DNA from 4 places in the Streptomyces ziwulingensis genome. Region 1 is predicted to be linked to each of the others. Evidence: riboswitches for the same ligand, from Rfam matches in the RefSeq annotation. Region 1 holds a riboswitch; each other region holds the start of a gene.
The links. Region 1 has a riboswitch for cobalamin ahead of ABEB00_RS29150 (ribonucleoside-diphosphate reductase subunit alpha). Riboswitches for the same ligand answer to the same signal wherever they lie in the genome.

Region 1 (5,123 bases):
GGCGAGTTGATGAACCTGTAGAGGGTCAGCACCAGGTTGTTCGCCACGATCGAGTCACCGGTGGCGAAGAACGCGACCAGGCGGCCGATCAGGTGCTGCTCCTCGGGGGAGAGCCGGGCCAGGTCGGCGACGTCGGAGTGGAGGTCGACCTCCTCCACGGTCCAGGTGTTCTTGATGGCGTCCCGGTAGCGCTCGTAGAAGTGCGGGTAGCGCATGGGGCGCAGCGTCAGTTCGAAGCCGGGGTCGAGCAGTTTCGGGGCGGTGGTCACTGGCATGCCTCGCAGGACTCGGGGTTCTCCAGGGAGCAGGCGACGGCCTCGTCGGGGGCCGGCCGCCGCAGGGGGACGGTGGCGCGCGCGGCGGCGCGGGCGATGCGGGTCGCCGGGCGCGAGCGCAGGTAGTACGTGGTCTTCAGGCCCTGTTTCCAGGCGTAGGCGTACATCGAGGAGAGCTTGCCGATGGTCGGCGTCTCCAGGAACAGGTTCAGCGACTGGGCCTGGTCGAGGTACGGGGTGCGGGCGGCGGCCAGGTCGATCAGGCCGCGCTGCGGGATCTCCCAGGCCGTGCGGTACAGCCGCCGCACCTCTTCCGGGAGCCAGGCGAAGCCCTGGACCGAGCCGTTCGCCTCGCGCAGCGCCTCGCGGGTACCGGCGTCCCAGCTCCCGAGCCGCTTGAGGTCGTCCACCAGATACGAGTTGACCTGGAGGAACTCGCCCGACAGCGTCTCGCGCTTGAACAGGTTGGAGACCTGCGGCTCGACGCACTCGTAGACACCGGCGAGGGAGGCGATGGTGGCGGTGGGCGCGATCGCGAGGAGCAGGGCGTTGCGCAGACCGGTGGTGGCGAGGCGCTCGCGCAGCGCGGCCCAGCGCTCCGGCCAGTGCCGCTCGACGCCGTAGTGGTCGGGGTGGAGCACGCCCCGCGCGGTACGGGTCAGCTCCCAGGCCGGCAGCGGGCCGTGGCGCTCGGCGAGGCCGGCCGAGGTCTCGTAGGCGGCGAGCATGATCCGCTCGGCGATCCGCGTCGACAGAACCTTCGCCGCGGGGGAGTCGAAGTCCAGCCGGAGCCGGAAGAAGACGTCCTGGAGGCCCATCACGCCGAGGCCGACCGGCCGCCAGCGGGAGTTGGAGCGGCCGGCCTGCTCGGTCGGGTAGAAGTTGATGTCGACGACCCGGTCCAGGAAGGTCACGGCGGTGCGGACGGTGGCGTCCAGGCGCTCCCAGTCGAGAGCGCCGCGGGCCGGGTCGACGAACGCGGCGAGGTTCACCGACCCCAGGTTGCAGACCGCCGTCTCGCCGTCGTCGGTGACCTCCAGGATCTCCGTGCAGAGGTTGGAGGAGTGCACGACGTGGCCGGGCTCGGCGGTCTGGTTGGCGGTGCGGTTGGCGGTGTCCTTGAAGGTCAGCCAGCCGTTGCCGGTCTGCGCGAGGGTACGCATCATGCGGCCGTACAGCTCACGGGCCGGGAGGGTCCTGCGCGCCAGGCCCTTGCGCTCGGCGTCCCGGTACGCGGCGTCGAACTCCGCGCCCCACAGGTCGACCAGCTCCGGCACGTCCGAGGGCGAGAACAGCGACCACGGGCCGTCGGCGTCGACGCGGCGCATGAACTCGTCCGGGATCCAGTGCGCCAGGTTCAGATGGTGGGTGCGGCGGGCGTCCTCGCCGGTGTTGTCCCGCAGCTCCAGGAACTCCTCGATGTCCGCGTGCCAGGTCTCCAGGTAGACCGCGGCGGCACCCTTGCGCCGGCCGCCCTGGTTGACGGCGGCGACGGAGGCGTCGAGCGTCTTCAGGAACGGCACGATGCCGTTGGAGTGGCCGTTGGTGCCGCGGATCAGCGCGCCGCGGGAGCGGATGCGGGAGTAGGCGATACCGATGCCGCCGGCGTGCTTGGAGAGCCGGGCCACCTGGAGGTAGCGCTCGTAGATCGAGTCCAGCTCGTCCCGGGGGGAGTCCAGGAGGTAGCAGGAGGACATCTGGGGGTGCCGGGTGCCCGAGTTGAACAGGGTGGGGGAGGAGGGCAGGTAGTCCAGGCGGCTCATCAGCCGGTAGAGGGCGGCGACCTCGTCCACCGAGCGGGCGGTGTCGTCCTCGGCCAGCCCTGCGGCCACGCGCAGCAGGAAGTGCTGGGGCGTCTCGACGACCTTGCGGGTGAGCGGGTGCCGCAGCAGGTAGCGGCTGTGCAGGGTGCGCAGGCCGAAGTAGCCGAAGCGGTCGTCCGCGGACCCGTCGACCAGCGCGTCCAGGCGCGCCGCGTGCAGGCGGACGAACGCTGCCGTGCGGTCGGCGATCAGGCCCTCGCGGTGGCCGGCGGCGACCGACCCGGTGAAGGTGGTGACGCCCTGCGAGGCGGCCTCGGCGCGCAGGGTGCGGGTGAGCAGCCGGGCGGCGAGCCGGGAGTACGCCGGGTCCTCGGAGATCAGGCCGGCCGCGGCCTCGGTGGCCAGCTCGCACAGTTCCGCGAGCACCTCGGCGGCGGTTCCCCGGGCGGACCGGCCGCGCAGCGCGGCGGCGGCGACCCGGCCGGGGTCGGCGTCGGGGAGATCGGCGGTCAGTTCGGTCAGGGTCCGCAGCAGCGCGGCACCGGGGCCGTCGGGCGCCTCGGACACCTCGGGCACCGGGGTCGCCGCGGCCGGGTCGGCTGGCGCGATGGTCACGTGGGGCACTCCCTCGCTAGGCACGGGGCCTGGCGGAGGGCAGCGGGCAGCTCACGAACGCCCACGGCGTCGCGTCCACCGGCCCATTCCGCGAGGCCCGGACGTCAGGCGCCCGGGCCGGACGGCCGGGCGCACCGTCGGCAGGTACTCGGACTGGACAGGCGTGCGCGAACACGCGTGTACACCGTTGCGGGACAGTTCCGGATTCGCACCGGATTCCCCTGCGGTCGACAGCGAGCATGAGCATACATCTTGTGTCGCGTTCTGATGACACCCCCAGATGTAGTGTCCGCGGGCTCCGGAGCGGAGTGACGAGGGGGTGGGGGAAGCGGAGTGACGAGGACGAGGGGGAAGCGGTGGGGCGGCATGCCGACGGGCCGCCGGACGGCTCCCGGCGGCCCGTCGTGGGCGGTGGTCGGACCGCCTCAGTGCGCGGAGCCGGAGGTCGCCGGCGGCAGTTCCACCTTCACCCCCGGGTCGCCGGCGTCCGCCGTGTAGTCCTCGGGGCGGGTCTCGTCGATGCCGTCGGGCGCCTTGAACGCCCTCAGGACGAAGGTCAGGACCACCGTGACCGCGGCGTTCAGCACGATGGCCGTGAGGCCGATGTAACCGATCTCGCCGATGCCGGGGATCTCCTTGTTGGAGCCGCCGAAGTGGTCCTGCGTCGGCGAGGCCACCCCGTACGCGGCGAGCGTGCCGTACACCATGCCGACCGCCCAGCCGGCCAGCAGCGCCCAGCGGTGGAACCACCGGGTGAACAGGCCGCCGACCAGCGCGGGGAAGGTCTGCAGGATCCAGATGCCGCCGAGGAGCTGGAAGTTGATCGCGACCGTCTTGTCCATGGTGAGGACGAAGGCCAGGGCGCCCACCTTCACCAGCAGCGACACCAGCTTGGAGACGCGGGTCTCCTGCGCGGGGGTCGCGTCGGGCTTGATGAAGTCCTTGTAGATGTTGCGGGTGAAGAGGTTGGCCGCCGCGATCGACATGATGGCGGCGGGTACCAGCGCGCCGATGCCGATCGCCGCGAAGGCCACGCCCGCGAACCAGTCCGGGAACATGTCCTCGAAGAGCTGCGGGATCGCGAGCTGGCCGTTGTCGACCTTGATCCCGGCCGCGATGGCCATGAAGCCGAGCAGCGCGAGCAGGCCCAGCATCAGCGAGTACAGCGGCAGGATCGTGGTGTTGCGGCGGATCACCTCACGGCTGCGCGAGGAGAGCGTCGCGGTGATCGAGTGCGGGTACATGAACAGCGCGAGCGCCGAGCCCAGCGCCAGGGTGGCGTACGTCCACTGGCCCGCCTCGGGCGGCACCAGCGCGCCGCTGCCCGACGAGGTGAACTTCTCGCCCGCCTTGGCGAAGATGTCGTCGAACCCGCCCAGCTTGATCGGAATGTAGATGATGGCCACCGCGATCACCAGGTAGATCAGCGTGTCCTTCACGAACGCGATCAGCGCGGGCGCCCGCAGCCCCGACGAATAGGTGTACGCGGCCAGCACCCCGAAGGCGATCAGCAGCGGCAGGTCCTTGAGGAACCAGTTGGTGTCCTCGCCGCCGCCGACGCCCATCACGTCGAGGACCGCCTGGATGCCGACCAGTTGGAGCGCGATGTACGGCATCGTCGCCAGGATGCCGGTGACGGCCACCGCCAGCGAGAGCCCCTTGGAGCCGAACCGGCCCCGCACGAAGTCCGAGGTCGTCACATAGCCGTGCTTGTGGGAGACCGACCACAGCCGCGGCAGGAAGGTGAAGATCAGCGGGTAGACCAGGATCGTGTACGGCACCGCGAAGAAGCCGGAGGCGCCCGCCGCGTAGATCACCGCGGGGACCGCGACGAAGGTGTACGCCGTGTACAGGTCGCCGCCGAGCAGGAACCAGGTCACCCAGGTGCCGAACGACCGGCCGCCCAGCCCCCATTCGTCCAGGCTCTGTTCGTTCTCGGCCCGGCGCCAGCGCGCGGCCAGGAAGCCCATCGCGGTGACGAGCGCGAAGAAGAGGATGAAGACGGCGAGCGCCACGCCGTTCACGCCGTCGTTCACCGGCCCGCACCTCCCTCGGGCGAGTGCGGGGCGCGCGGGGGGTGCGGGGCGCGCCGGGCGCGCTGGTCACGCCGCCAGAGCTGATACGCGGTCATCGTGAGCACCGTGGAGATCAGCACCCAGGCCATCTGGTACCAGTAGAAGAACGGGATGCCGATGAACGCGGGGTCCGTCCTCGCGTACGAACCGACCCACAGCATGGCCACGAAGGGCGCGACGAGGCAGAGGCCGATGACGACGCGCGTCGGCGTCACCACCGGCCCGCTGCTGGTTGGTGGGGCTTGTGACATGCGGCGGCTCCGTCCCTCACTGATCACCCGGTGCGATGCGCAGGCAATGTAGGTGACGGCTTCAGGACAGCGGAAGCCCTCGTCCGCATATCGGTCCGCAACCGCAACCTCGCGGGCGGACGCTCCCTTCAGTCCTGCGGCCGC
Region 2 (5,123 bases), on a different contig from region 1:
GGGTGTGGACCTCGCTGCCCGAGGCGGCCGGCTACGCCCGTCCGCCCTGGTGGTGGCCGCTGCCCGCGCTGGCCCTGGCGGGCCTGCTGCTGGCGCCGGTCGTGACCCGGATGCCGGGCGGCGGCGGCCATCTGCCGGTGGACGGGCTGGGCGGCGCGCCGGTGGGCCCGAAGGCGCTGCCCGGAGCGGTGCTGGCCGCGCTGGCCGGCCTGCCGCTGGGCGTGGTGCTCGGGCCGGAGGCGCCGCTGATGGCCGTCGGCAGCGGGCTGGCGCTGCTCGCGGTACGCCGGTCCGCCCCGCCCGACCCGGAGGTGCGCGCGGTCCTCGCGACGGCCGGTTCGACCGCCGCCATCTCCACCATCCTCGGCGGCCCGCTGGTCGCGGCGGTCCTGCTCATCGAGGGTGCCGGGCTGGCCGGCGCGAAGCTGGCCGCCCTGCTGCTGCCCTGTCTGCTGGCCAGCGCGGCCGGAGCGCTGGTCTTCACCGGCTTCGGCGACTGGACCGGGCTGAAGATCGGCGCGCTCTCCCTCCAGGACCTGCCGCCGCGGGCCGGCCCGGACGCGGGCGACTTCCTGTGGGGCGTGCCGGTGGCGGCCCTGATCGCGGTACTGATCGCGCTGGGCCGGGAACTGGGACGCTCCACGGTGACCTGGACGCGCCGGAACACCGCCTCACGGACCGTGCTGTGCGCCACGGCGGTCGGGGGCTGTCTCGCCGTCTACGCCCTGGTCACCGGACGTTCCCCGGCCGAGGCGGCGCTCTCCGGGCAGGCGGCGCTCGCCCAGCTCGCCGCGGCTCCGCACGCCTGGTCGGTGGGCGCGCTGCTCGCGCTCGTCGCCTGCAAGGGGCTGGCCTGGGGCATCGCGCTGGGCAGCCTGCGCGGCGGCCCGATCTTCCCGGCCGTCCTGCTGGGCACGGCGACGGCCATGGCCTGCTCGGGCCTGCCGGGGCTCGGTACGACACCGGCCCTCGCCCTGGGCATCTCCGCCGCCGCGTCGGCGGTGACCGGGCTGCCGCTGGCCGGCGCGGTACTGGCGGTACTGCTGCTGGGCGGTGACGCCCACGACCAGACGCCGCTGATCGTCACCGCGTCGGTCGTCGCCTTCCTCGTCGCCCGGCTGATGCGGCGCGGCCGGCCGCCGGAGCAGGCGGGAGGGGCACGGTGACCCGGGGGCCGGGACCGGGGCCGGGGCGGGGGCGGGGGCGGTCCACCGGGGACGCCGGCCCGCCGGGGCGGGTCCGGGGCGCGTGGCGGTGGGTACGGCCGTGGCTGCTGCGGGGGGCCGTCGCGGTGGTCGTGGTCGCCGCGTACTTCCTGCTCCCCCTGGACCGGCTGGGCCCCGAGCGGCCCGTCGTGAGCTGGGTGGTGTTCACGCTGGTCCTCGCCCTGGTGGCGGCGCTGCTGCTGCGCCAGGTCCGGCACGTCCTCACCGACCGCCCCGAGACCCGGCCCGGCCTCGCCATCGCCCTGCTGATGGTGCTCTCCCTGCACGTCTTCGCGGCCGCCTACTACGCCCTCGCCAAGGAGCCGGGCCAGTTCTCGGGGCTCCGCACCCGCCTGGACGGCCTGTACTTCACCGTCGTCACGCTCGCCACCGTCGGGTACGGGGACATCACCCCCCGGGGACAGTCGGCCCGCGTGGTCACGGTCGTGCAGATCGTGTACACGTTCGTCTTCCTGACGGCCTCCGCCACGGCCCTGACCCAGCGGGTGCGCAACCTGGTGGTCCGGCGGCTGGAACGGGACGGACGCGGCTGATCTGGCACCCGGCCCGTCGGGCCCGTCCGCCTGCCCCGCGAGGCGGACCTGCTTGTCAGCGTCCCCGTCGGCGCACTACTGTCACCACGCCTTGGTGAACGGGAAATCGGTGCGATACCGGTGCGGCCCTCGCCACTGTGATCGGGAAGTCCGGCTCCGGCCCCCTCGGGGGCAGCCACTGGGTCCCAGGGGATGTCCCCCTGGTCCGGGAAGGCGGAGCACGGGCGGTGGTACCCGTCAGCCAGGAGACCGGCCAAGGCGCGTCGTCCATCCACGAGGTGCTGGAGAGGGTCTGCTGAGCCATGCACATAGCCGAGGGCTTTCTGCCTCCGGCGCACGCGATCGCCTGGAGTGTCGCGTCCGCGCCGTTCGTCGTCCACGGAGTCCGCTCCCTCACGCGTGAGGTCCGAGAGCACCCGGAGAGCACTCTGCTCCTCGGCGCCTCCGGTGCCTTCACCTTCGTCCTGTCCGCGCTGAAGATCCCGTCGGTGACCGGGAGTTGCTCCCACCCCACCGGCACCGGGCTGGGCGCCGTCCTGTTCCGGCCGCCGATCATGGCGGTGCTCGGCACCATCACCCTGCTGTTCCAGGCGCTGCTGCTGGCGCACGGCGGCCTGACCACGCTCGGCGCCAACGTCTTCTCCATGGCGATCGTCGGCCCCTGGGCCGGATACGCCGTCTACCGGCTGCTGCGCCGCTACGACGCGCCGCTGATGGCGGCGGTGTTCTTCGGCGCGTTCGTCGCCGACCTGTCCACGTACTGCGTGACCAGCGTGCAGTTGGCGCTGGCCTTCCCCGACCCGGGCAGCGGGTTCTGGGGCGCGCTCGGCAAGTTCGGCTCCATCTTCGCCGTCACGCAGATCCCGCTCGCGGTCAGCGAGGGGCTGCTCACCGTGCTGGTGATGCGGCTGCTGGTGCAGTCCAGCAAGGGCGAACTGACCCGCCTCGGCGTGCTGCTGACGCGACCGGCGAAAAGCGAGACCGGCGAGAAGGACGAGACGGGCGAGAAGGGCGAGAAGCAGGAGGTGGTGGCCCCGTGAAGCGCCACACGAAGATCAACGCACTGCTGCTGCTCGCGGTGGCCGCGCTCGCCGTGTTCCCGCTGGTGTTCGGCCTCGGCGACCACAAGGAGGAGCCGTTCGCGGGTGCGGACGCCGAGGCGGAGACGGCGATCACCGAGATCAGCCCGGACTACGAGCCGTGGTTCTCGCCGCTGTACGAACCACCCTCCGGGGAGGTCGAGTCGGCGCTGTTCGCCCTCCAGGCCGCGCTCGGCGCCGGTGTGCTGGCGTACTACTTCGGGGTGCGCCGGGGCCGCCGCCAGGGCGAGGAACGGGCCCTGGCGGCCCGGCAGGACACCCACGCGGCTCCCGGGGCCGGCGGGGCCGAGATTCACGGGGTCGAGGTTCATGGCGCCCACGACGTCCACGAGGACGCCTGAGTGCTGCCGATCGACGCGGCGGCGCACAGCAGCCGCTGGCGCCGCCGCCACCCCGTGGACAAGGCCGTGCTCGGGCTGGGCCTCACGGTGCTCGCGATCTCCCTGCCGGCCTGGCCGGGGGCGGCGCTGGTGCTGGTGACGGCGGTGGCCGTGCTGCTCGGCCCGGCGGGTGTCCCCCCGCGCGCGCTCTGGCGGGCCTACCGGGTGCCGCTGGGCTTCTGCCTGACGGGCGCGCTGCCGCTGCTGGTACGGGTCGGCGGCCCGGACGGTTTCGTGGGCGCCGCCCCGGACGGGCCGGTCCGCGCCGCCGAGCTGCTGCTGCGCACCTCGGCGGCGTCCCTCGGGGTGCTCCTGTTCGCCTTCACCACCCCGATGTCCGACCTGCTGCCCCGGCTGGTGCGGGCCGGGGTGCCGGCACCGGTCGTGGACGTCGCGCTGGTGACGTACCGGATGAGCTTCCTGCTCCTGGACTCGGTGCGGCGCGTCCGCCGGTCGCAGGCGGCGCGGCTCGGGCACACCACGCGGGCGGCGGCCTGGCGTTCGCTCGGCGGGCTGGCCGCGACCGCGTTCGTGCGGGCCTTCGACCGGGCGGCGCGGCTCCAGGCGGGGCTGGCCGGGCGCGGCTACGACGGCACCCTGCGCGTCCTGGTGCCCGAGTCCCGCGTCTCGGTCCGCTTCACGGCCGCGAGCCTGGCGCTGCTCGCCGCCCTGACCACCCTCACCCTCCTCCTGAAACCCGCGCTGACATCCGTACTGACATCCGTACTGGCACCCGTACCGGAGAGGTCCCTGCCGTGAGCGAGTCCGGCGCCCTGGTCGCCCTGCGGGGCGCGTCCTTCGCCTACGAGGAGGGCCCGGTCGTGCTCGACGGCCTGGACTTCGACGTCCGCGAGGGCCGCGCGCTCGCCCTGCTGGGCCGCAACGGCAGCGGCAAGACGACGCTGATGCGGCTGCTCAGCGGCGGACTGCGCCCGCGTACGGGGTGGTTGTCGGTCGACGGCCGGCGGGTGAGGTACGACCGCGAGGGGCTGACCCGGCTGCGGACCGCGGTCCAGTTGGTGGTGCAGGACCCCGACGACCAGCTCTTCGCCGCCTCCGTCGCGCAGGACGTGTCCTTCGGGCCGCTCAACCTCGGGCTGCCGGACCCGGAGGTACGGGCCCGGGTGGCGCGGGCGCTCGACGCGCTGGACATCGCCGCGCTGGCGGACCGGCCCACGCATCTGCTGTCGTACGGGCAGCGCAAGCGGGCCGCGATCGCCGGTGCCGTCGCGATGCGGCCGCGGGTGCTGATCCTCGACGAGCCGACGGCCGGGCTGGACCCGGACGGACAGGAACGGCTGCTGGCCACCCTCGACGGGCTCCGCGCGGCCGGTACGACGGTGGTGATGGCGACCCACGACGTCGACCTGGCCCTGCGCTGGGCCGACGACGCGGCCCTGCTCACCCCCGAGGGCGCGCACACCGGGCCCGCGGCCGCCACGCTGGCCCGTACGGACCTGCTCGCGCGGGCGGGTCTGCGGCTGCCCTGGGGGGTGGCGGCGGCGCACCTCCTGTGCGCCCAGGGCCTGCTGTCGGACCCGGCGAAGGGGCCGCGGACGGCGGAGGAACTGGCCGCGGTGGCCGGAACGCACCGGGTCCCGGCCGCCGACCGGCGCACCGGCCGGCCACCCGCCTGACCCGTTTCCCGGGCGGTTAAGCATCGCGGGTCACGCTTTCGAAGAGAACAAGGTCACAATCATGCCCTCTGCTCCTCGTCCGCCCTCCTGCCCTAGCATCCGAGCATGACGGTCCTGCCTGACGACGGGCTCTCCCTCGCGGCCGAGTTCCCCGACCCGACACATGAGCAGTGGCAGCACCTCGTGGCCGGTGTGCTGCGCAAGTCGGGCGCGGAGGTCTCGGACGCCGAGGCGGAGCACAAGCTGT
Region 3 (5,123 bases), on a different contig from region 1:
CCGGCGGCACCGGCTGCGCCGCCGCGGTGAGCGCCGCGCTGCACGACGCCGGACTGGAGCCCGCGGACGTACGGCACGTCAACGCGCACGCCACCTCGACACCCGTGGGCGACCTCTGCGAGGCCCAGGCGCTGCACACGGCTTTCGGCAAGGCGCTGCACGACGTGGCGGTCAGCGCGCCCAAGGCGGCCCTCGGACACACTCTGGGCGCCGCCGGGGCGATCGAGGCGGTCACCACCGTCCTCGCCCTGCGCGAGAGAACCGCACCGCCCACCCGCAGCCTCGAACGCGTCGACCCCGCCATCGAACTGAACGTCGTCGGCCGGCACCCCGAGTCGCTGCCGTCCGGCCCGCTCGCGGCGGTCAGCACGAGCATCGGCTTCGGCGGCCACAACGTCGCACTGGCCTTCGCCAACGCCTCATGACCCACCCCTGCGGCGCCCCGTCGGAAATCGTCGATGTCCCCCGGTGAACCGGCCGCCGGGGACGGCCGGCCGCGCACGGTGCTGATGTGTCCCGGGCAGGGAGCCTACCTTCCGGGCGCCCTGCGTCACCTGCGCGAGGTCCCCGCGGTCGCCGAGGTCCTCACCGCCGCGGACGCCGCCGCGGCGGGCCGGGGCGATGCCGCAGCGCCGGTCGGCGCCCTCCTCACCGAGGAGGGCGCACCCGGCCCCGAGGAACTCCTGCGCGCCGACCCCCTCGGGTTCGACCTGGCCACCTACGCCGCCGCGGTCGCCGCCGCCACCCTGCTCCTCGGCCTCGCCCGCCACACCGGCACCCGGGTCGACGCGGTGCTCGGCCACAGCGTCGGAGACCTCGCCGCCCTCACCGCGGCCGGGGTCCTCACCGTGCGCCAGGGAGTCCGGCTGCTGCGGGTCCGCGACCGCCTGCTGCGTACCGCAGGGCTGCCCGCCGCCGGAATGCTGGCCACCGACCTGACCGCCGACCGCGCGGCGGAACTGCTCCGCGCCTCCGGCCTGTCCGAGGTACGGATCGCCGCCCACAACGCCCCCGCCCAGGTCGTCCTCGCCGGGCCCGCCGCCCCGCTGGACCGGGCCCGGCGGGCGGTCCTCGACAGCGGCCACCGCGCCACCCCCCTCACCAGCCGCACCGCCTACCACCACCCCCTCCTCACCGACGTCCACCGCGCCTTCCGGGCCCTTCTGCGCGGCCAGCCGCTGCGGCCCCCGACGCTCGCCGTGCACACCGCCGCCGGCCGCCCCGCCCGCACCCCGGCCCAACTGCGCACCGCGGCGGCCGCCCACCTCACCGAACCCCTCGCCTTCCCGCGGGCCCTGCACGCCCTGCACCGGGCCGGGTTCACCACCTACCTCGACGGCGGCCCCCGCGCCCTGCTGGGCGCCCTGGCCAAGGCCACCCTGCCCGGTTGTGCCGTCGCCGCGCCCCTGCGCACGGCCGCCGGCACCGACCGGGTCCGGGCGCGGCTCGCCGCCGTCACCGCGGGCTGACCGGGCCGCCCGAGGCCACCGACCGGGAGGTTGGTACGCTGCGCAGGCCAGTCGTGCCACATCCGTGGTCGGGGAATCCGGTGTGAATCCGGAACTGACGCGCAGCGGTGAGGGGGACGGGCGGGGCACTGAAGCCACTGGGACAGACCACGCCGGACACCGCGCCGGCGCACACCTCCCGGGAAGGCGCCTCGTCCGGACGAACCCGAGTCCGAAGACCTGCTGGCACCTCCGCGTCCGCGCGGAGGTCGACCGTAGGCCAGGCTCCGCGTCCGAGCCCCGAAAGCTGAGGCATTCCCGTGTTCCGTTCCCCCGTGCGCCCCGTCGCGCTCCTGCTCACCTCCGCCGCGCTGCTCACCGCGTGCGGCTCCGCCCAGGACCCGGACGGGACGGCGGCCGGCGAGGCGGCCGGGTCCGCCGCCACCGGCTACCCGCTCACCCTCGGCAACTGCGGCCACGAGGTCACCCTGAACTCCGCGCCGCGGCACGCCGTCTCCCTCAACCAGGGCTCCACCGAGATCCTGCTCTCCCTGGGCCTGGCGGACCGCCTCGCCGCCACCGCCACCTGGACCGACCCGGTGCTGAAGGGGCTGGAGAAGGCGAACGCCTCGGTGCCGCGCCTCGCCGACAACGCCCCCTCCTTCGAGAAGGTCCTGGACACCGAACCGGACTTCGTCACCGCCTCCTTCGTCTCCACGCTCGGCACCGGCGGTGTCGCCACCCGCGAGCAGTTCGAGAAACTGGGCGTGCCCACGTACGTCTCCCCGTCCGACTGCGCCGCGGGCAAGGACAACGACAGCGCCGGCGACGGTTCCCGCTCCACGCCGCTCACCCTCGACACCGTCTACGGCGAGATACATGACCTGGCGCGCGCCTTCGGCGTCGAGGAGCGCGGCGACAAGCTCGTGGCCGGCCTGAAGGAACGGGTGCGCGAGGCCACGGACGGCCTGGACGCCTCCGGTGTCTCCCTCATGTACTGGTTCGCCAACTCCCAGTCGCCCTACCTCGCCGGCTGCTGCGGCGCCCCCGGTGCCATCACCCGCGCCGTGGGCGCCGAGAACGTCTTCTCCGACACCCACGACGAGTGGCCCCAGATCAACTGGGAGACCGTCGCCGACCGTGACCCCGACGTCATCGTCCTCGGCGACCTGACCCGCAAGTCCCAGACCGCGGAGACCGCGAAGGCGAAGATCCGCTTCCTGGAGACCAACCCCGCCACGCGCAACCTGGAGGCGGTGAGGAAGAAGCGGTACGTTCTGCTCAGCGGGCAGGCGATGAACCCCTCCCTGCGGACGGTCGAGGGGATCGAGCAGGTGGCCACCGGTCTGCGGGACCTCGGGCTGGTCAAGTGACAAGCGCCCGGACGCCCCTGCTCACCGTCGGCGGACTCCTCGCACTGGTCGCCTCGGTGGCCGTCGCGGTGACCATCGGACCGGCCGACATCTCCCCGGCCGACGTGTGGGCCTCCGTCGCCGCCCACCTAGGGCTGGGCGAGTCCACGCTGCCGCCGCTGCGGGACGGCATCGTGTGGGACCTGCGCATGCCGCGCACCCTGCTGGCCGCGGTCTGCGGGGCGGGCCTCGCCCTGTGCGGGGCGGTCATGCAGTCCCTGCTGCGCAACCCGCTGGCCGACCCGTTCGTGCTCGGCGTCTCCTCCGGCGCCTCGACCGGGGCGGTCGCCGTGATCGTGCTCGGGGTGGGCGGGGGAGCGGTGTCGCTCTCCGCCGGGGCCTTCTTCGGCGCCCTGCTCTCCTTCGGGCTGGTGCTGCTGCTCAGCCACACGCTCGGCGGGAGCGTCGACCGCGTCGTGCTGTCCGGGGTGGCCGTCATGCAGCTCTTCTCGGCGCTCACCTCGTTCACGGTGCTCACCTCGGCGGACGCCGAGACCACCCGGGGCGTGCTGTTCTGGCTGCTCGGCTCGCTCACCGGCGCCGACTGGACGCAGGTGCTGCTCTGCGCCGCGGTACTGGCCGGCGTACTCGTCGTCTGCCTCCTGAACTCCTCCACCCTGGACGCGTTCACCTTCGGCGAGGAGGCCGCGGCCGGCCTCGGCGTCCGGGTGGCCCGCACCCGCCTGATCCTCCTGTGCGTCACCGCCCTGCTCACCGCGGCGCTGGTGAGCTGCGCCGGGGCGATCGGCTTCGTCGGACTGGTCCTGCCGCACGCCACCCGCGCGCTCACCGGGGCCGCCCACGCCCGGCTGCTGCCCGTCACCGTCCTCACCGGCGCCGTCTTCCTCGTCTGGGTGGACACCCTCGCCCGTACCGTCCTCGACCCGCAGGAGATCCCGGTGGGAGTGGTGACGTCCCTGATCGGCGTGCCCGCCTTCGTGGCCGTGCTCTACCGGGGAAGGCGGCGGACGTGAACCGGGCAGCGGCCGCGAGGAAGCCGGCGGGCGACCTCCCGGGCGCCGGGGAAGCGGTGGCGGGGACGGCCGGGCTGCGCGCCGACCGGGTCGTCCGCCGTGCCGGCGGCCGGATCGTCGTCGACGGCGTCACCCTCGCCCCCCGACCGGGCGAGACCGTCGGGCTGCTCGGCCCCAACGGCTCGGGCAAGTCCACGCTGCTGCGGCTGCTGGCCGGCGTCCTGCACCCGTCCGCCGGTGTCGTCACCCTCGACGGCCTGGTGCTCGACCGGGTCGGCCGCCGGGTCGCGGCCCGCCGTATCGCCACCGTCGAACAGCAGGTGCACACCCAGACCGAACTGACCGTCCGGGACGTCGTCGCCCTGGGCCGCATCCCGCACCGCAGCCCCTGGGCGGCCGGCTCGGCCGCCGACGGCCCGGCCGTCGCCGCCGCGCTGGACCGCAGCGGCCTGGCCGGACGGGCCGGCCAGTCCTGGCACACCCTCTCCGGCGGCGAGCGCCAGCGCGTCCAGATCGCCCGCGCCCTCGCCCAGGAGCCCCGCGAACTCCTGCTGGACGAGCCCACCAACCACCTCGACATCCAGCACCAGCTCGACCTGCTGGAACTGGTCGTGAGCCTGCCGGTCACCACCGTGATCGCCCTGCACGACCTCAACCTCGCCGCGATGTACTGCGACCGGCTGCTCGTCCTGCGCGAGGGCCGCGCGGTCGCCGAGGGCACCCCGGGCGAGGTGCTGACCCCGGCGCTCATCGAGGAGGTCTACGGGGTACGGGCCGAGGTCACCGACGGCCCCGGCCACCCGGTGATCCGTTTCCTGCGCCGGGAGGCTCAGCCGCCGGTCAGGTAGCGGGTGAGCATGGCGACGAGTTCGTTCTCGAACCGTTCGAGGTCGACGGAGCCGGGGTCCGCGACGACCTTGTGGACCACCAGCTCGATCGTGGCGACGACGAGCCGGCCGGCCACCTCGGTGTCGGCCACCCGCACCTCGGGACGCCGCCGCAGCAACTCCCGTACGTGGTCGAGGTGCTCCTTCTCGTACGTCTTCACCTTGGCGAGCAGCTCGGGGGAGCGCGGGGCCTGCTCCATCATGACGCGCAGCAGCCGCGGGTCGTCGAGGTGGTTGTCGATCGCGGCCCGGACGGAGAGCCGGAGCACCCCTTCCAGCGAGTCGGGCAGCCCCTGCTCCAGCCGCCGCTCGACGAAGTCCCGCCCGGAGTCGAGGTGCCGGGTCACCAGCTCGAGCAGGATCGCGTCCTTGTTCGGGTAGTACTGGTAGAGCGAACCGATC
Region 4 (5,123 bases), on a different contig from region 1:
CAGGTCGGCGAGGGCCCCGATGTCCCAGGCCTCCTCGTCGCCGCCCGCCGACGCCTGCGAGGCGTGCGTGCCGCCCGCCGCGAGGACCGTGGCGACCAGGGCGTCGGCCCGGCCGAGGATCTCGTACAGCCCGGCGTCCGCGCCGCGCAGCGAACCGCAGTACACGGGCAGCGCGTTGGCGCCGTGCGCCTCGATCGCGTCGCACAGGGTGTCCACGAACGCGGTGTTGCCGCTGAGGTGGTGGGCCCGGTAGAAGAGCACGCCGACCGTCGGACGGCCCTCCTGGACGGTCCGGGAGCCGTGCACGCCGAACTCCGGCATCTGCTGCGGCTCGTCGAAGCCCTCACCGGTCAGCAGCACGGTGTCGGAGAGGAACCGGGCGAGCTGCGTGAGGTTGGCGGGGCCGCCCGCCACGAGGTAGCGCAGCGCCTCGGCCACCACACCGGCCGGGACGGAGGACTCCGCCATCAGCTCCGCGTCCGGCACCGACTCGCCGCCGAGCAGCACGGTCGGGATGCCGGACGCCTTCAGCGCGGCCAGCCCGTCCTCCCAGGCCCGCTTGCCGCCGAGCAGCCGGACGACGGCGAGGTCCGCGCCCGCCACCAGGGACGGCAGCTCGTCCTGGACGTCGACCCGGTTCGGGTTGCCGATCCGGTAGGCGGCGTCCGACGCGCGGGCCGCCAACAGGTCCGTGTCGGCGGTCGACAACAACAGCACAGTGCTCATGCGGGCGCTCCAGGTGGAAGGAAAGGCAGTCCTTGCGGCGCGCCGGACTCGATGAGCCGCCACAGCGCGTCGGTGTCCGCGTGCTCTTCGATCAGATCGCCGAGCCGGTCGAGCTGCTCCTCGCGCAGCGCGCCGAACGAGGTGTCGGGGGCGGGGACGAAGCGGCGGCCCGCGGCGGCGGCCACCTCGCGCAGGAACGCCCGCCGGAAGCCGTCCGACTCCAGCGAACCGTGCCAGTGGGTGCCCCAGGTGTGGCCGACCCGGCAGCCGTCCAGGAACGGCTCCCCGCCCTCGACGGAGGCGACCCCGTGGTGGATCTCGTACCCCTCGACGGGCTCGCCGAGGGCCTCGCCCACCGGCCGGCCGAGGGTCTTCCCGGCCGCGAACCGCACCCGCACGGGCAGCAGTCCGAGCCCGGCGACCTGTCCCCGGCGGCTCTCCACGTCGTCCTCGATGTGCTCGCCGAGCACCTGGAAGCCGCCGCAGATGCCGAGTACCGGCCGCTGTTCGGCGGCCCTGGCGCGGAGCGCGTCGGCGAGGCCCCGCTCCCGCAGCCACTCCAGCGCCCGGACCGTCCCGCGGGTCCCCGGCACGATCACCAGGTCGGCGTCGGCCAGTTCGGCCGGCCGGTCCACGAACCGCACGATCACGCCGGGCTCGGCGGCCAGCGCGTCCACGTCGGTGAAGTTGGACATCAGCGGCACCGCGCAGACCGCGATCCGCAGCACGTCCTCGCCGGCCGGCGGGGCGGTGTCCGACTCCCGGACGGTGCCGCGCAGCGACACCCGCAGCCCGTCCTCCTCGTCGATGCCGAGCCCGTGCCGGAACGGCAGTACACCGTAGGCGCGGCGGCCGGTGAGGCCGCGCAGCATGTCGAGGCCGGGCTCAAGCAGCGAGACGTCGCCCCGGAACTTGTTCACCAGGAATCCGGCGACCAGCGCCTGGTCCTCGGGTGAGAGCAGCGCCACCGTGCCGAAGAAGGAGGCGAAGACGCCACCGCGGTCGATGTCGCCGACGACGAGGACGGGGAGCCCGGCGCCCCGGGCGATCCCCATGTTCACGATGTCGGTCCGGCGCAGGTTGATCTCCGCCGGACTGCCCGCCCCCTCGCAGATCACCGCGTCATACGTGCCCCGCAGCTCGGCCAGGCACTCCAGCACGGTGCCGAGCAGCTCGCGCTGCCGCCCGCCGTGGTAGCCGCGGGCGCTCATCTCCCCGACCGCCCGGCCCAGCAGCACGACCTGGCTGCTGCGCTCGCCACCCGGCTTGAGCAGCACCGGGTTCATCAGCGCGGTCGGCTCCACGCGGCACGCCTGCGCCTGCATGGCCTGCGCCCGCCCGATCTCGGCGCCCTCGCGGGTCACGAACGAGTTGAGGGACATGTTCTGCGCCTTGAAGGGCGCCACCTTCACGCCCTGCCGCACCAGCCAGCGGCAGATCCCGGCGGTGACGACGCTCTTGCCGGCGTCGGAGGTGGTGCCGGCCACGAGCAGGCCACCGTTCATGACGTCCGTCCTTTCGCGGGCGGCCGGCGGACGGGCGTCCGGCGGCCGAGCAGGCGGGCGCCCGCGCACACGCCGAGCGCGAGCCAGCTCACGCGGCGGGAGAGGCGTACGGCCCGGTCGATGTCGCTCACCCGGACGGCCCGCCCGGTGCCGCCGCCCAGCACCGGCCGGTGCTCGACCCGGCCGCCGTACGACAGGGTGCCGCCGAGCCGCACCCCGAGGGCGCCCGCGAAGGACGCCTCGACGGGACCGGCGTTGGGGCTCGGATGGGCGCTCGCGTCGGCGCGCCAGGCCCGTACCGCGCCCCTCGGGTCGCCCCCGGCGGCGACGGCGAGCAGGGCGGTCAGCCGGGCCCCCGGCCAGCCCGCCACGTCGTCCAGGCGGGCCGAGGCCCAGCCGAACCGGCGGTACCGGGGCGACTTGTGACCGACCATGGCGTCGAGGGTGTTCACGGCCCGGAAGGCGAGCAGGCCGGGCACCCCGGCCACCGCGCCCCACACCAGCGCGCCGACCACCGCGTCCGAGGTGTTCTCGGCGACGGACTCCACCACGGCCCGCGCGATCCCGTCCGCGTCCAGGGACTGCGGGTCGCGTCCGCACAGGTGCGGCAGCCGCTCCCGGGCGGCCTCCACGTCGCCGGCCTCCAGCGCGCGCCCGACGGCGCCGGCCTCGCGGACGAGTGACGTACCGCCGACGACGGCCCAGGTGGCGGCCGCGGTCAGGGCGACGCGGGCGGCGGGGGAGGAGCGCACGGCGCGGGCGGACCCGGCGCCGAGGGCCGCGGCCGCGCCGACGCACACGGCGGTGTGCAGCGCGCCCCGCCCCCGGCGGTCGCTCCACAGGATGTTCTCCACGGCACCGGCGGCGCGGCCGAACGCGGCGACCGGATGCCCGCGGCGGGGATCGCCGAGGAGCAGGTCACCGAGGAGGCCGGCGGCGGCGCCGTACGCGAAGACGCGTTCGGCACGCACGGGCTCAGCCGGTCACACGGTCGGGAAGAGACCTGGAACGGAACCTCGCGGGGCAGCCGGGCATCGCGTCGTGTCCTCACTCAGGGTGTCCACGCCCTGGTTCGAAGAGACCGGCGGTGAGAGTTCCTGACTCCCCGGGGATTCCTCCCCGGGTCACAGTGGCGGGACCGCGCCGGATTCGCACCGGGCTTCCTCTCCTGCCGCCGTACATGGCCTCGGCAGTCCACCACGCCCCGCGAACACCCGTCAACTTGCCGTTGACCTGCGAGGGGGGAGTGTGCGAAGGCCCACAGCGAGGCGGGGTGCGAGCGGGCCGGGCCCGCTCGCACCCCGCCTCGTCGCGGATGGCGCCGGTCAGGCGACGATCAGGTAGATCCCGTACGCGACGGCCGCCGCGCAGGCCGTGAAGCAGGCGTACGCGCCGGTGACCGCGAGGCCCGCGGAACCGCCCCGGGCGGTGGCCCGCTCCTGGCGGGAGAGGCCGGCGATGCCCAGGGTGAACAGGGACACCAGCGCCACGGTGATCACGAGACTGACCCCGAAGACGGAGCCGAGGGCTGCCCAGTCGATCTGCATGGTGGTTCTCTTCTCTTCCTTCGTGCCCGGGCGGGATCAGACGGGGGTGGCGGCCGACGCGGCCTTGGACCCGGCGGCGGGGACGGCGGCGGGGGCCGGGACGGTCGCCGTCAGGCCCTCGCTCACGCCCGCCGGGGGCGGCGGGGACACCGCGGCGATGGCGTCGGTGACGACACCGGGCTCCTCGGCGGCGGTGACGTGGGTGTGGTCGACGACCTCGCGCCGGGAGATCCGCCAGATCGCGAAGCTGGCGGCGACGAGGAGGACCGCGACCAGCGCCGTGCCCCAGCCGCCCAGTCCGCAGACCCACTCGGCGAGCGCGGCGACCAGGGCCGCGGCCGGCAGGGTCAGACCCCAGGCGACGAACATCCGGGTCGCCGTGGACCAGCGCACCACGCCGCCCTTGCGGCCGAGACCCGCGCCCATCACCGCGCCCGAGACCGAGTGGGTGGTGGAGAGGGAGAAGCCGATGTGGGAGGAGGCCAGGATGACCGTGGCCGCGCTGGTCTGGGCGGCGAAGCCCTGCTGCGGCTGGAGGTCGGTCAGGCCCTTGCCCATGGTGCGGATGATCCGCCAGCCGCCGAGGTAGGTGCCGAGCGCGATGGCCAGGCCCGCGGAGAGGATGACCCAGACCGGCGGGTCGGAGTCGGGGGCGAGGGCGCCGCCGGCCACCAGGGCGAGGGTGATGATGCCCATCGTCTTCTGCGCGTCGTTGGTGCCGTGCGCCAGCGAGACCAGGCCGGCGGAGGCGATCTGCCCGGCGCGGTAGCCCTTGGTGGCGGCCTTCCCGTCGGCCCCGCGGCCGAGCCGGTAGGTCAGCCGGGCGCCGAGCAGCGCCGCGACCCCCGCCACGATCGGGGCGGCGATCGCCGGCAGCAGCACCTTGGTGACGAGCACGTCGCCGTGGACCGCGCCGACGCCGGCCGAGGCGACGGCGGCGCCGATCAGACCGCCCATGAGGGCGTGCGAGGAGCTGGAGGGCAGGCCCACCAGCCAGGTCACCAGGTTCCAGAGGATCGCGCCCACCAGGGCGGCGAAGATGACCTCGGGACGGATGCCGGTCTCGTCGACGAGACCCTTGGAGATCGTGTTGGCGACCTCCACCGAGAGGAAGGCGCCGACAAGGTTGAGGACGGCGGACATCGCCACCGCCACCTTGGGCTTGAGGGCACCGGTCGAAATGGTGGTGGCCATCGCGTTGGCGGTGTCGTGGAAACCGTTCGTGAAATCAAACGCGAGTGCGGTTATCACCACGATCGCGAGGATCAGCGAGAAGCTTTCCATTTACCCAGGCAATCGTTCGAGGTCATTGGCTGGTCGAACGTAAGTAACGTGGATGAACGGA

Region 2: it holds a riboswitch for cobalamin, as region 1 does, so the genes downstream of both, ABEB00_RS27930 (energy-coupling factor ABC transporter permease) here and ABEB00_RS29150 (ribonucleoside-diphosphate reductase subunit alpha) in region 1, are expected to answer to the same signal.
Region 3: it holds a riboswitch for cobalamin, as region 1 does, so the genes downstream of both, ABEB00_RS14930 (ABC transporter substrate-binding protein) here and ABEB00_RS29150 (ribonucleoside-diphosphate reductase subunit alpha) in region 1, are expected to answer to the same signal.
Region 4: it holds a riboswitch for cobalamin, as region 1 does, so the genes downstream of both, ABEB00_RS13490 (cobalamin biosynthesis protein) here and ABEB00_RS29150 (ribonucleoside-diphosphate reductase subunit alpha) in region 1, are expected to answer to the same signal.

What each region holds. Positions count from the first base shown of each region.
Region 1 covers NZ_BAABIG010000071.1:62,053-67,175, reverse strand. Annotated here, with positions in the region: gene ABEB00_RS29155 (ribonucleotide-diphosphate reductase subunit beta) at 1-275, opposite strand, end outside; gene ABEB00_RS29150 (ribonucleoside-diphosphate reductase subunit alpha) at 266-2,653, opposite strand; cobalamin riboswitch at 2,776-2,900, opposite strand; gene mctP (monocarboxylate uptake permease MctP) at 3,079-4,689, opposite strand; gene ABEB00_RS29140 (DUF3311 domain-containing protein) at 4,686-4,979, opposite strand; gene ABEB00_RS29135 (GntR family transcriptional regulator) at 5,108-5,123, opposite strand, start outside.
Region 2 covers NZ_BAABIG010000062.1:30,190-35,312, reverse strand. Annotated here, with positions in the region: gene ABEB00_RS27940 (voltage-gated chloride channel family protein) at 1-1,166, shown strand, start outside; gene ABEB00_RS27935 (potassium channel family protein) at 1,271-1,759, shown strand; cobalamin riboswitch at 1,835-2,031, shown strand; gene ABEB00_RS27930 (energy-coupling factor ABC transporter permease) at 2,062-2,799, shown strand; gene ABEB00_RS27925 (energy-coupling factor ABC transporter substrate-binding protein) at 2,796-3,200, shown strand; gene cbiQ (cobalt ECF transporter T component CbiQ) at 3,201-3,998, shown strand; gene ABEB00_RS27915 (energy-coupling factor ABC transporter ATP-binding protein) at 3,995-4,876, shown strand; gene ABEB00_RS27910 (methylmalonyl-CoA mutase family protein) at 4,982-5,123, shown strand, end outside.
Region 3 covers NZ_BAABIG010000025.1:28,544-33,666, forward strand. Annotated here, with positions in the region: gene ABEB00_RS14920 (beta-ketoacyl-[acyl-carrier-protein] synthase family protein) at 1-425, shown strand, start outside; gene ABEB00_RS14925 (ACP S-malonyltransferase) at 459-1,469, shown strand; cobalamin riboswitch at 1,501-1,710, shown strand; gene ABEB00_RS14930 (ABC transporter substrate-binding protein) at 1,769-2,821, shown strand; gene ABEB00_RS14935 (FecCD family ABC transporter permease) at 2,818-3,834, shown strand; gene ABEB00_RS14940 (ABC transporter ATP-binding protein) at 3,891-4,682, shown strand; gene ABEB00_RS14945 (TetR/AcrR family transcriptional regulator) at 4,664-5,123, opposite strand, start outside.
Region 4 covers NZ_BAABIG010000023.1:51,037-56,159, forward strand. Annotated here, with positions in the region: gene cobN (cobaltochelatase subunit CobN) at 1-726, opposite strand, end outside; gene ABEB00_RS13485 (cobyric acid synthase) at 723-2,231, opposite strand; gene ABEB00_RS13490 (cobalamin biosynthesis protein) at 2,228-3,202, opposite strand; cobalamin riboswitch at 3,304-3,445, opposite strand; gene ABEB00_RS13495 (hypothetical protein) at 3,557-3,778, opposite strand; gene ABEB00_RS13500 (inorganic phosphate transporter) at 3,815-5,062, opposite strand.